2 regions of the Undibacter mobilis genome follow, and region 2 is predicted to be linked to the other one. Evidence: riboswitches for the same ligand, from Rfam matches in the RefSeq annotation. Region 2 holds a riboswitch; the other holds the start of a gene.

Region 1 (6,953 bases), 1.4 Mb from region 2:
GGCCACGGTTTCGACGCCGAACTCGTGCATGTAATCGGCCTTGGCCCGCATCTCAGCATAATCGCGGAACGCCTCGAATTCGGTCTTCGGCATGCCGAGCGTTTTCAACAGCAACGCATAGGCGTCGATGTGGACCGTCTCCATATTGGTGAAGGCGGCCATCATCATCTGCACTGCGAGCGGCTGGAAGATCGGTATGTAGCGCTTGAGATAATTGTCGCCGACCTCGATGTCCGACTGGGTGAAGAAGCGGAAGATCTGCGTCAGCAGCGCCCGCTCGTTTGGCGTTACGCGATCCGACGCCCAATCCTTGAGGTCGCCGCCGAGCGGCACCTCCTCGCCCATCCAGTGCGTCTGCTGCTGGCGCTTCCAGCATTCATAGGCCCAGGCATAACGATCGACATCGTAGGTGCCGGTCGTTTCCAGAAGCCCTATTTTGCCGGTGCCGATCAGAGTGCGGGGGTTGAATTTGCCCAATCCTTCGCCGCTTACTGACATGCGAGGCACTCCTCGTAATCGGCGCGGACGGGAGTAGTGAGCGCTTCAGCCGGCGATGCCTTCTCGCCCTGCTGGCCGACGAAGGCCGCGCGCGAGATTGACTTGGAGCGGCAGTAATAGAGGCTCTTCAGCCCCTTCTTCCACGCCGTCCAGTGCAGCATGTGCAGATCCCATTTATCGATGTCGGCCGGCAAATAGACGTTGATCGACTGGCTCTGGCAGATGAACGGGGTGCGATCGGCGGCGAGCTCGATGACCCAGCGCTGGTCGATTTCGAAAGCGGTGCGGAACACCAGCTTGTCCTGCTCGCTCAGCATGTCGAGATGCGCCACCGAGCCTTCGTGCTCGATGATCGACTGCCACACCTCCGGCGTGTCGGCGTCCTTGGCGCGCAGCAGCTTGGCCAGGTGCGGATTGCGCACCGAGATCGCGCCCGACAAGGTCTTGTGCGTGTAGATGTTGGCCGGGATCGGCTCAACGCAGGCGCTCGTGCCGCCGCAAATGATGCTGATCGAGGCAGTCGGCGCAATGGCCAGCTTGTGCGAGAAGCGCGCCATCACGCCGCGCTCCATAGCGTCGGGGCAAGGCCCCCGCTCTTTCGCCAGCGCCACCGACGCGGCATCAGCGTCGCGGCGAATTTTACGAAACATCTTGAAATTCCACGACTTTGCCATCGCGCTTTCAAACGGCACGCCTTTCGATTGCAGGAAGGAGTGGAAGCCCATGATGCCGAGTCCAACCGACCGTTCGCGCAGCGCCGCGTAGCGCGCCCGTTTCATGCCGTCCGGCGCGACATTGATGAAATGCGTCAGCACGTTGTCGAGGAAGCGCAACACGTCGTCGATGAAATACGGCTCATCGCACCACTGATCCCAGGTCTCGACATTGAGCGACGACAGGCAGCACACCGCGGTGCGTTCCTCATCGCGATGATCGACGCCGGTCGGCAGCGTGATTTCGCTGCACAGGTTGGACGTCGAGACTTTCAGCCCCAGTTCGCGCTGATGCTTAGGCAAGGCGCGGTTCACCGCATCGATGAACAGCAGATACGGCTCGCCGGTCTGCAGCCGCGTTTCCAGAATGCGCTGCCAGAGCTGGCGGGCATTAACCTCGCGCACCGTCTCGCCCGATTTCGGGCTGCGCAGCGCGAACAGGGCATTGTCCTTCACCGCCTGCATGAAGGCGTCGGTGACATTGATGCCGTGATGCAGGTTCAGGCCCTTGCGGTTGAAGTCGCCCGAAGCCTTGCGAATTTCGAGGAATTCCTCGATCTCGGGATGATGGATGTCGAGATAGACCGCGGCCGAGCCGCGGCGCAGCGAACCCTGGCTGATCGCCAGCGTCAGGCCGTCCATGACATGGATGAACGGGATGATGCCGGATGTGACGCCGCCTTTGACCTTCTCGCCGATCGAGCGGACCTTGCCCCAATAGGTGCCGATGCCCCCGCCATTGGAGGCGAGCCAGACATTCTCGTTCCAGGTGGTAACGATGCCGTCGAGCGAATCCGGCACGGCATTGAGGAAGCACGAGATCGGCAGGCCGCGCGTCGTGCCGCCGTTCGACAGCACCGGCGTCGCCGGCATGAACCAGAGCCGCGACATCGCATCGTAGAGCCGCTGCGCATGCGCGATGTCGTCGGCAAAGGCGCAGGACACCCGCGCGAACATGTCCTGATAGCTCTCGCCGGCGAGCAGATAGCGATCATTGAGCGTGAGTTTGCCGAAGGTCGTCAGCAGATCGTCGCGCGAGCGGTCGAGCTCAAGATCGGACGGCTTCGGCGCCGGGGCGAGTGGCTGCGGCAATGGCGCAGGATGCGGCTTTTGCACCAGCGCAAGTTCAGGCGCGCGTTCGGCGCTGCGAACCGGCACCGGCCTGGGAGCATTGATCGTGGGCGGAACAAGCTGACCGTTTTGGTCGAAGTCAAAGGCGAAGGCCATCAGCAACCCCGTGATGTTGGGGCAGGAGACCGAGGGATGCCTGAGAGCCTCGTCCCCTCAAGCGGACGAGCACAAGCGACCCGCCGGGGCACCCCGCCCGTGGACGTTTTCAGCGGTCACGGCAGGTCTCCTGGCTTGCGGGTCGCTGTTGTCATCAGCCTTCCCGATACCGACTGGCATCAGTGGCGTTGCTACGGTGCGGCGGCGTGAACGCCGGATCGCACCGTGGTCTTCAAGATGACAACTCGCCGCTTACAGTTGCGGGGGCAGCTCCGGCTTGGCCGCGGACGGCGCACCGGATTCCCTCTTAGCTTCCCGTTCCTACAATATGTAGAAACGAAAAGACCGTGACGCCCATATATGGCGTCACGGTCCCACGATTCGTCAAGCTGCAATTCGGCATGCCGAGCCCCCACCGCGAACTGCGGGACAACTCTTCGTCGTCATTCCGGGGCGCGCCGCAGGCGCGAACCCGGAATCCAGACACATAGATGTCCGTTGCTGCTCTGGATTCCGGATCGCCGCTTACGCGGCGTCCGGAATGACAAACGGGCTTAAGCCGACAGGGCTTCCATCTCGGCGAGAATGGCCGAGCCCATTTCAGTGGTGCTCACCGTCTTCTCGCCCGCGGTGGCGATATCCGCGGTGCGGATGCCCTTGTCGAGCGTGGCCGCGATCGCCTTGTCGATCAGGTCAGCTTCCGCGCCCATGTCGAACGAGTAGCGCAGGGCCATACCGAAGGACGCGATCATCGCGATCGGGTTGGCGAGTCCCTTGCCGGCGATATCCGGCGCCGAACCGTGCACCGGCTCGTACATCGCCTTGCGACGCTTGGTCTTGGGATCCACTTCGCCGAGCGACGCCGAGGCCAGCATGCCGAGCGAGCCGGTGAGCATGGCCGCGATATCCGACAGCATATCGCCGAACAGATTGTCGCAGACGATGACGTCGAACTGCTTGGGGTTCTTGACGAGCTGCATGCCGCCGGAATCGGCAAGCTGGTGCTCGAGCTTCACGTCCTTGAATTCGCGGTCGTGCGTCTGCTGCACAACTTCCTTCCAGAGCACGCCGCTCTTCATGACGTTGTGCTTTTCCATCGACGTCACCTTGTTGTTGCGCTTGCGCGCCAGTTCGAAGGCGACGCGCGAAATGCGCTCGATCTCGTAGGTGTCGTAAACCTGCGTATCGACCGCGCGCTTCTGGCCGTTGCCGAGATCGGTGATGGTCTTCGGCTCGCCGAAGTACACGCCGCCGGTGAGTTCGCGCAGGATCATGATGTCGAGGCCTTCGACCAGCTCGCGCTTGAGCGAGGAGGCATCGGCCAGCGCCGGATAGGTCACGGCAGGGCGCAAATTGGCGTAGAGGTCGAGGTCCTTGCGCAGGCGGAGCAGGCCGGCTTCGGGCCGCGCCTCGTAGGGCACGTCGGCCCATTTCGGACCGCCCACGGAGCCGAAGATGATGGCGTCCGCGGCTTTGGCCTTTTCCATGGTGACGTCGCTGATCGAAGTCTTGTCGGCGTCATATGAGGCGCCGCCCACCAGGCCTTCCTCGTAGACGAAGCGATTCGGGCCCTTTTTGTTGAAGAACTCGATCAGCCGCTTCACCTCGGCCATAACTTCGGGACCGATGCCGTCGCCCGGCAGCAGGAGCAGATTGTGGGTCGCCATTGTTCGCCTTTCTTTGGACGCCGCTTTTTGCGTTTCGCGCGTTTCCTTGCAGCCAAGCGGGCCCGCCCGCGCTGCCAAAACTGGCGGATTGCTAATGCCTCCCCCGCCCCTTGGCAACCGCGAGGGAGCGGTTCAGCCTCTCCGCGGGCGCAGAACGGAGATCGTGATGAGCGTGAAAATCCCCCGGGTCATCGTTGTCGGTGCCGGCTTCGGCGGGCTGGAAACCGTCCGGGCGTTGCGCCACGCAGCCGCGGACGTCACGGTCGTCGACCGGCAGAACCACCACTGCTTCCAGCCGCTGCTCTATCAGGTTGCGACCGCGGCTTTGTCGCCGGCCGAGATCGCCTGGCCGATCCGGCATATCCTGCGGGCGCAGAAAAACGCCACCGTCCTGATGGAGGAGGTGCTCGGGGTCGATCCCGCGCGCAAGGTGCTGATCACCAATTTCGGCGAGATGCCGTTTGATTATCTCGTGCTGGCGACCGGCGCGATGCACTCCTACTTCGGCCATGACGACTGGGCGCCGTTCGCCCCTGGTCTCAAGCGCATTGACGATGCCACCCGCATCCGCCGCCAGATTCTCATAGCCTTCGAGAAGGCCGAGATCGCGCAGGACCCTGAGGTGCAGCGCCGCCTGCTCACTTTCGTGATCGTCGGCGGCGGCGCCACCGGCGTCGAGATGGCGGGCGCTATCGCCGAAATCGCCCGCCAAACGCTGGCGATGGACTTCCGCCGCATCGACCCGCGCAATGCCCGCATTGTGCTAGTGGAGGCCGGCTCGCGCCTCCTGCCGGCCTTTCCGCCGGAGCAATCGGACTATGTGCGCGTCACGCTGTCAAAAGCCGGCGTGACGGTGATGACCGATACCATGGTGACGACGTGCGATGCCGGCGGCGTCGAGCTCGGTCCGCAGCGCTTGCAAGCCGCGACCGTCATCTGGGCTGCCGGTGTTATGGCCTCACCCGCCGCCAAATGGCTTGGCGCCGAGGCCGACCGCGCCGGCCGCACCCGGGTCAATGCCGACCTGTCGGTACCCGGCCATCCCGACATCTTCGTTATCGGCGACGCCGCCGCTGTGACCAACAACAACACGGGCCGGCCGGTGCCTGGCATCGCGCCGGCCGCCAAGCAGATGGGACAATATGTCGGCGCAGTGATCGCCGCGCGTATCGCCGGCCGCGATACCGGCAAACCGTTTCGCTATCGGCATCTCGGCGATCTTGCCACCATCGGCCGCCGCGCGGCGGTGGTGCAGCTCGGCCGTTTTCGGCTGCGCGGCTACTTCGGCTGGTGGTTCTGGGGCATCGCCCACGTCTATTTTCTGATCGGCACCCGCAACCGCTTCATCGTCGCTTTCAGCTGGCTGTGGAGCTACCTCACTTTTCAACGCGGCGCGCGACTGATCACTCGCGCGCCTGATGAGCCGACGTGACGCCTGCCGGTGGCCATAGCCCTTGGTCTTTGCAACAATGGGCGCGCCGGAAGATTGTTGGTACTGTCCCGACGCGACGGGACCAGAGGAGTCACTTGTGAGCGGCAAGACAAATTCCGGCAACTTCTTCGAAGACTTCAAGCTCGGCCAGAAAATCCAGCACGCGACACCCCGTACAGTGACGCTCGGTGACGTCGCGCTGTACAATGGCCTGTTCGGCTCGCGCTTTGCGGTGCAGTCGGCCGACACCTTCGCGCAGCGCATCGGCTATCCGCGTTCGCCGATCGACGACCTGCTCGTCTTCCATATGGTCTTCGGCAAGACAGTGCCGGACATTTCGCTGAACGCCGTGGCCAATCTCGGCTATGCCGATTTCCGCTTTCTCAAGGCCGTCTATCCCGGCGATACGCTCAACGCCGCCTCGGAAGTGATCGGGTTGAAGGAGAATTCCAACGGCAAGACCGGCATCGTCTATGTGCGCTCGCGCGGCTTCGATCAGACCGGCGCCACGGTGCTGGACTATGCGCGCTGGGTCATGGTGCGCAAACGCGACGAGAAGGCGCCTGCGCCGGGCGAACACGTTCCAGAACTGCCGAAGGTTGTCGATCCGGCACAGCTCGGCGCCGCCTGCCCGTCGCTGGACGCCAAGACCTACGACACCGAACTTGCCGGCAGTCCGCATCGTTTTGGCAATTACGCCAAGGGCGACAAGATCGATCACGTCGTCGGCATGACCGTGGAAGACGCCGAGCACATGATTGCGACGCGGCTCTATCAAAACACCGCGCGCGTCCACTTCGATCATTTCACCGAGAGCAAAGGCCGGTTCGGCGGTCGCCTGATCTATGGCGGCCACGCCATCTCGCTGGCACGCGCGCTGTCGTTCAACGGCCTCGGTAATGCCTTTCATATCGCCGCAATCAATGGTGGCCGCCATGTCGCGCCACTGACGGCGGGCCTCACGGTGTTTGCCTGGAGCGAGGTGCTGGACGCAGCCGATGTACCGGGCCGCAGCGACGTCGGCGCATTGCGCTTGCGCACCGTCGCCACCAAGGACAAGCCGTGCGACGACTTCCCCTACAAGATCGGCAACGAGTACGATCCTGCGGTGATCTTGGATTTGGATTACTGGGTGCTGATGCCGCGATAGTCGGCCGGCCTCACGTACTCTCCCGCCGCGCTTCTCTTAGATGATCGACGAGTTGCCGCGCGTAAGGCGGCAGTGCCTTGTAATCGCGCAGGCAGATCGAGAGGTTGCGCAGCGCCCATGGATCGGTGAGTTCGACCACCTGAATCGCCATGGTCTTGGCCGCCCAGCGCGCCGTGGTGAGAGGCACCACACCGACGCCGACGTGATTTTCCACCATGCGGCACACCGCATCGAAGGAACGCAGCTGCACGCGCAGCCGCAAAGTG
Region 2 (6,953 bases):
CCAGGAGAGGCGGAAACAAAAAAAACCGCCGGGTGATATGAGCCCGGCGGTTAGAATTTGTCGCTTGTGCGATTGTGCGGTTAAAGCAAGCCGGCGATCAGTACGTGCCGGTGCCGTCGATCACGGCTTTGAGCTCGATATACTCCTGGCAGTTGGTGTTGCCGCAGAGCGAGGCGACCTTTGTCAGATACTCACGAGCCTTGACGCGGTTGCCCTGTTCGGCCTGCCACATACCGTAATAGGACCATGTGCGGGTGTGCTTCGGGTCGGCTTTCAGCGCAGCCTCGTACCAGATCTTCGACTGCTCATAGTTGCCCATACGGCGGTTGGCATAGCCGATGTAGTTGGCAACGTCCGGGTTGCTGTCGCGGCCGAGTGCATGCATCGCGGCAATGCCCGCATCGTATTGGCCGGCGAGAATCAATTGACGCGCTGCGCGATAGTCACGCAGGAATTTCTCATGGGCCTTGGCTTGCGCGAGCTGCTGCTCCGGCTGTTCGATTGCGCTGCCTTTCTTGTCCTTCTTCTTGTCGTCTGTCGGCGTATCGGTGCCGGCCGCATAGACCGGCTTGAGGCCAACGGCGGTGACGAGCAAGGCCGCGGCGGCGATTTGAGGGAGGTGACGTAAAACACGGATGAGGGTCATGGCGGTTGGACCTCTGTGGTTGATGCGGCACGGCGACAGGTTACGCCAGGTCGCCGGCCCAACAGGAAAAACAATTCGTGAAGTCGTTTAGTCCCGCCGGGAAACGAAATTTATCCGGCCACCAGGCCGGCAGGGTGGTTCTTTGGAACCCGACAACCTGAACGGCGGATAACGGCCCGTCTCAGATCGCATTCAGAGCCGGAGGCCTAGAAAGGGTGCCATCAGCCGGCCCGTCGCCGGTTCGCCGGGGATAACCCAAGGGTGCCGGCCGCCCGCCAAAAAGGAAGAATTCGATGTTCAAGACCATCTCTGCCGCCGCTATTGCGCTCAGCCTGATCGCCGCGCCGGCCTTCGCTCAGAGCGCCAGCCCGACCGCCGCCACCACGGCCCCGGTGACCACGCCGGCCAAGCCAGTTGTCCAAAAGAGCGATGCGGTCAGGAAGCACGTCGCCAAGCACAAGAAGAACAAGCACGTTGCGCAAAAGCACAGCGTCAAGAAGCACACCGCCAAAGCGCCGGCGAAGCTGAAGGCCGCCAAGGTCAAGACCGACAAGACCGTCAAGCCGAAGGCCATCTGATCGCCATTCCGGCGCTCGTCAGAACTCACAGTTTCGGGCACCGCGGTTCCTCGATGGGCCGCGGTGCTTGACTCACGTTAACGTTCCATTGAATTATCGAAGCCGTGCTGGTTCCCCGGGTCGCTCCGGGGACGAAAGAGGGAACACGGTTGTCCCGCAAGGCCGCTTTCGGCGATCTTGCGTCATTCCGTGGCTGCCCCCGCAACTGTAAGCGGCGAGCCCGCGTCCGCACGGCCACTGGGAATTCTCCCGGGAGAGCTTTTCTCCTTTGAGAGCCTGGGAAGGCCGGACGCAACGGGCCATGACCCGCAAGCCAGGAGACCTGCCAGCACAGTCACCCAACCGGTGGACGGGCGGTCCATACGGAGCGGCGCTTTCGCAGCGGTGACGTCAATGCCGGTGCGATGGTCCGTTGGAGTTTATTGTCCCACGAACATCGGCAGGTGAGCGTCTCGAGGCGTCAGTCGTCTGCGTTGCGTTCGCATGTTCCTCGCACCGGTTTGGTTTCACCCGGCGCGCCCGTCATCGACGGGCGCCATCGAAGGAATGTGCGTTATGGGGGTTCGTTTTCGTCTGGCTGCCGCGAGTGCGGTGGCGGTCATCGCGGCGGTGCAGGCCGCGTCCAATCCTGCCAAAGCTCAGTCAGCATCTGAACCGGTCGTACTGCCGGAAGTGTCGGTCAGTGCCACCGGCATTGCCACGCCGCTGAGCCAGATCGCCAGTTCGGTGACGGTGATCACCGCCGAGGAGATCGCCCGCACCCAGCGCCGCACCCTGCCGGATGTGCTCAACAATGTGCCGGGTCTCAATGTGGTGCAGACCGGCGGCCCCGGCGGCCAGACTGCGATCTTCATGCGTGGCACCAATTCGAACCACGTCAAGGTGCTGCTCGACGGCATCGACATGGGCGATGTCAGCGCGCCGAACGGCGCGGTTGATCTCGCCCATATCGCCACCGGCGATATCGAGCGTATTGAGGTGCTGCGCGGCCCACAGGGCGGCCTCTATGGTGCCAATGCGATCGGCGGCGTGATCTCGATCGTCACCAAGAAAGGCGAGGGGCCGGCGAAAGCCACAGCGACACTTGAGGGCGGTGCGCTCGGCACCTTCAACCAGTCTGCCGCGGTCAGCGGCGCCAAGGATCGCTTCGATTATGCGTTCAGCGTCGCGCATCTGCGCTCGTCGCATGTCGACGTCACGCCGACCTACGTGCTGCCGGCCGGGCAGTCAGCCAATCCGAACTCCTACGACAACATGACCTATTCGACCCGGCTCGGCGCCAAGATCACAGACGATCTCCGGGTTAATCTGATCGGCCGCTACGTCGATATCCGGCTGAAATATTCCAACGATGATCCGAGCACATTTCCATCGGCGCCTTATGCGACGCGGTCCGACTACGGCAACAAGGCCTTCTTCGGCCGCGCCGAGGCGGTGTATGCCGCACTCAATGGCCGCTTCATCAACACCGTCGGTGTCAACGTCGCCGACAACAGCCGCACCAACAAGGACCCCAACGCCAATCCGGCAACGACGAATGACGGCACGCGCACTGCGGTGAACTGGCGCGGCGAGATCGCCGTGGCCAAGGGCCATACCCTCCTGCTGGGTGCCGAGCGCTCGGAAGAACGCGCCAACACCCAGACTTACGGCATGTTCGGCGGCGCGCCGCTGTCCTATTCTGCCAAGAACGGCAACACCGCCGGTTATGCCGAAATGCAGTCGCAATTTGCCGAACGCTTCTTCATCGTCGGCAACATCCGTGTCGATGACGACGACAAGTTCGGCAGTCATACGACATGGCGCGTTGCGCCGGCCTTCATCATGCCGGGCAGCGAGACCAAACTGAAAGGCAGCTACGGCACGGCATTCAAGGCGCCGACCTTGTACGAGCTCTACGGCGTCGGCGACTTCAACTATGTCGGCAATCCGAATCTGAAGCCGGAAACCAGCAAGGGCTGGGAAGTCGGTTTCGAGCAGCCGCTGTTCGGCGACCGGCTGCGTTTCGGAGTTACTTATTTTCGGAACGACATCAAGGACCTGATCAACAACGTGTTCGCGCCGGTGAATACTTACGTTAATGTAGGCAAGGCCAAGACCGAGGGCTATGAAGCCTTCGTCGATGTCAAGGCCACTGACCGGCTGCGCTTTCACGCCGATTACACCCGTACCGACGCGACCAATGTGATCGCCAATACCGAGCTGTTGCGCCGGCCCAAGCACAAGGCCAATTTCTCGGCGTCCTATCAGGCGACCGAGGCGCTCGGCCTGTCGGCGAGCGTGCTCTATGTCGGCCCCTGGATGGATTTCGATCGCCAGGGCCTGTGGACGACGGCCCGCGACTTCCAGGGCTATACCGTGGTCAATATCGCGGCGAATTATGCGGTCAATAAGCAGGTCACGGTCTTCGGACGCGTCGATAATCTGTTCGACAAGCGCTACGAAGTACCGGTCGGCTGGAAGGCGCCGGGCGTCGGCGTCTTCGGCGGTATCAAGGTCTCGACCCTATAGTCTGGCAAATACGCCTGAACGCGCGGCCGTCCGCCGGCCACGCGTTCGCCTTTGAAAATCGCTAGGATCGCCCCGGGAAAACGATTCCAAGGGGCGAACCATGATGCGATCGTATTTGAGCGCCGGCCTTCTTTTCGTTGCCGTCGCTACGACGCCGGCACGGGCTGATGACATTGTCGATGCCATCGAGCAGGGCCGCAAAGCATACCAGTCCGGTGATATGACGGCGGCCAAGCAATCGCTTGACCTTGCCTCGCAGCTGATCGCGCAAAAGAATGCGGAGGGCTATGCGACGGTGTTGCCAGAGCCGTTGTCGGGCTGGAAGGCCGATAAGGCGCAGACCAGCGCCGTCGGCGCTGCTGTGTTCGGTGGCGTCTCGGCGGCCACGCGCACCTATACCAATGCCAAGGGCGACACGGTCGAGATTTCGATCAGCGGGGATTCGGCGCTGCTGATGCAGTTTGCGCCGATGCTGAACAATCCGGCGATGGCCGGCGCGCTCGGCAAGCTGATCCGGATCGGCAACCAGCGCGCTGTGCAGAACCCGGATGGTGACGTGATGATGATCGTCGCCAACAAGTTCCTGATCAATGTTCAGGGCACGGCGGACTCGGCGAGCAAGGTGGCTTATGCTCAGGCGATCGATATCGCCAAACTGTCGAAGCTGTAGGTGTCGGTGAGGTTGCTAATGCGGTGGATGTTTGTCGGTGTGGCGTTGCTCGTCGCCGGTTGCGCCTCAGACGATGTCGGGCCGAGCCCGGCGGAGTTGCAGGCGCGGTGGGACGCCCAGAACATCGCTCCGCAGAATTACAAGAACGACCTGCTGGCATTCCTGCGCACCTATCTCAACGAGCCGGTCGGCGTGCGCAATGCGCAGGCATCGCAGCCGCTGTTGAAGAAAGTGGGGCAGGGCGATCGCTTCATCGTCTGCGTTCGCTTTCGTGAGAGGAAATCGGCGAACACCTATGCGCCGCCCAAAGACGGCGCTGCCGTCTTCGTGTCCGGCAAGCTCGATCGTTTTCTTGATACGCCGCCGGAAGTCGCCGCGCTCTGCAAGGAGGTGCCGCTTGAGCCGTTTACCGAACTCGAGAAGCTCACGCGCTGACAGAGGGACCGCAAGGTGAACCGCTGGTGCAGCGCGCCCAATAACCAATAACCGCCGGGCTGACCCGACGGTTCGCTTTGTTCATTCAAAGGTCGAAAGTGTCCCCGGGCTTCGAGGCTACTTAACCTTGAGGTTCTCCGCCGACGTCTTGCCGCGGTTTTCGACGAGTTCGAACTGCACGGTCTGACCTTCGTTCAGCGTGCTAAGTCCGGCGCGCTCCACCGCCGAGATATGGACGAACACATCCTTGCCGCCATCCTGCGGCTGGATGAAGCCGTAGCCCTTCGTCGGATTGAACCACTTTACGGTGCCCTGAGGCATGCTAGATCTCCGAAGTATTACGAGTAGCAACACCCCAGTTTGGCACAGTCTTGAACCGCCGAACAAGCTTTCCGATTGCCCGCCGACTGTGACAATTGGTTCAATTTTGGGCGTATTGCGGCGGGCCTCGCGCGGTCGTGGTGCCGGCTGAGGGGATTGAACCCCCGACCTTCGGTTTACAAAACCGCTGCTCTACCGCTGAGCTAAGCCGGCGCTTCCCGTCGCGACGCTCGGATAGCGGATTAGGCCTGACAAATCAATCGTATGGCGTCGGACGGGCAGGACAGCCTCCGGCGCAGACGCGCACCCGAGGCTGCCGGGTTGGCCAATTTATTGCCGAAAGAGGAGGAATTTGGCCGGTATCGTCAGCCTTGCCGTGGACGAATGAAAACGCCCCGCGGCCTGGTGAGCCGCAGGGCGCATTCGTCGAAGTGGCTATACGGCGGCGCCCAGGTTCCGGCGCCGCCATTATGCCCTATCAGGATGTGATATCGCGATCCTTCGTTTCCGGCAGGAAGAAGAAGCCGACGACGACAGTAATCGACGCGAAGATGATCGGGTACCAGAGACCGGCATAGATATCGCCGGTCGAGGCCACGATGGCGAAGGCGGTCGCCGGCAACAGGCCGCCGAACCAGCCGTTGCCGATGTGGTAGGGCAGCGACATCGAGGTGTAGCGGATGCGGGTCGGGAACAGTTCGACCAGCATCGCGGCGATCGGGCCGTACACCATCGTGACGAAGATCACGAGGATGAGCAGCAGGCCGATGACCGCGGCAGGTGCCGCGCGGAAGATGTCGAACGGATGCGCCATCTTCACGATGTTGGCGTCGCCGGCCTTCGGATAGCCCGCAGCCTGGACGGCGGCGAGAACCTTGGCGTTGTCGGCGGCCGCGGCATACGGGATGTCGGTGCCGTTGACCTTCACGACGACCGGCGAACCGGCTGCGCCATAGGAGGTCGAGTACTTGACCGACTGCTGCGACAGGTAGGCGCGGGCGGTGTCGCACGGCTTGGTGAAGACGCGCGTTCCGACCGGGTTGAACAAGTCGCCGCAGGCTGCACGGTCAGCCACCACCTCGACCTTCACGGTCTCGATCGCCTTTTCCAGCGCCGGATTGGCGTTGGTGGTGATCGCCTTGAAGATCGGGAAGAAGGTGAGCGCCGCGATCAGACAGCCGCCGAGAATGATCGGCTTGCGGCCGATCTTGTCGGACAGCGCGCCGAACACCAGGAAGAAGCCGGTGCCGAGCAGGAGCGACCATGCGATCAACAGGTTGGCGGTGTAGCCGTCGACCTTGAGGATCGATTGCAGGAAGAATAGCGCGTAGAACTGGCCAGTGTACCAGACCACGCCCTGGCCCATCACGCCGCCCAGCAGAGCGATGAGCACGATCTTGCCATTCGACCAGTTGCCGAAGGCTTCCGTCAGCGGCGCCTTGGACGACTTGCCTTCATCCTTCATGCGCTGGAAGACCGGCGATTCATTCAGCTTCAAGCGGATCCAGACCGAGACGCCGAGCAGCAGCACGGAGACCAGGAACGGAATGCGCCAGCCCCAGGCCGCGAAATCCTTCTCACCGACGATCGTGCGGGTGAAAAGAATGACCAGCAGCGACAGGAACAGGCCAAGCGTGGCGGTCGTCTGGATGTACGAGGTGTAGTAGCCGCGCTTGCCCTGCGGAGCATGTTCCGCAACGTAGGTTGCCGCGCCGCCGTATTCGCCGCCGAGCGCGAGACCCTGCGCGAGACGCAGTGCGATCAGGATGACGGGTGCAGCGAAGCCGATGGT

What was found. Region 2 has a riboswitch for cobalamin ahead of DXH78_RS12800 (TonB-dependent receptor plug domain-containing protein). Riboswitches for the same ligand answer to the same signal wherever they lie in the genome.
Region 1: another riboswitch for cobalamin. It lies ahead of DXH78_RS06105 (ribonucleoside-diphosphate reductase subunit alpha); the one in region 2 lies ahead of DXH78_RS12800 (TonB-dependent receptor plug domain-containing protein).

The regions. Positions count from the first base shown of each region.
Region 1 covers NZ_QRGO01000001.1:1,288,117-1,295,069, reverse strand. Annotated here, with positions in the region: gene DXH78_RS06110 (ribonucleotide-diphosphate reductase subunit beta) at 1-498, opposite strand, end outside; gene DXH78_RS06105 (ribonucleoside-diphosphate reductase subunit alpha) at 489-2,369, opposite strand; cobalamin riboswitch at 2,542-2,803, opposite strand; gene leuB (3-isopropylmalate dehydrogenase) at 2,993-4,105, opposite strand; gene DXH78_RS06095 (NAD(P)/FAD-dependent oxidoreductase) at 4,272-5,537, shown strand; gene DXH78_RS06090 (MaoC family dehydratase) at 5,635-6,687, shown strand; gene DXH78_RS06085 (LysR substrate-binding domain-containing protein) at 6,698-6,953, opposite strand, start outside.
Region 2 covers NZ_QRGO01000001.1:2,704,337-2,711,289, forward strand. Annotated here, with positions in the region: gene DXH78_RS12790 (tetratricopeptide repeat protein) at 98-646, opposite strand; gene DXH78_RS12795 (His-rich protein BRANT) at 940-1,224, shown strand; cobalamin riboswitch at 1,316-1,568, shown strand; gene DXH78_RS12800 (TonB-dependent receptor plug domain-containing protein) at 1,780-3,735, shown strand; gene DXH78_RS12805 (hypothetical protein) at 3,836-4,405, shown strand; gene DXH78_RS12810 (hypothetical protein) at 4,424-4,840, shown strand; gene DXH78_RS12815 (cold-shock protein) at 4,958-5,161, opposite strand; tRNA gene DXH78_RS12820 (tRNA-Thr) at 5,300-5,374, opposite strand; gene DXH78_RS12825 (MFS transporter) at 5,640-6,953, opposite strand, start outside.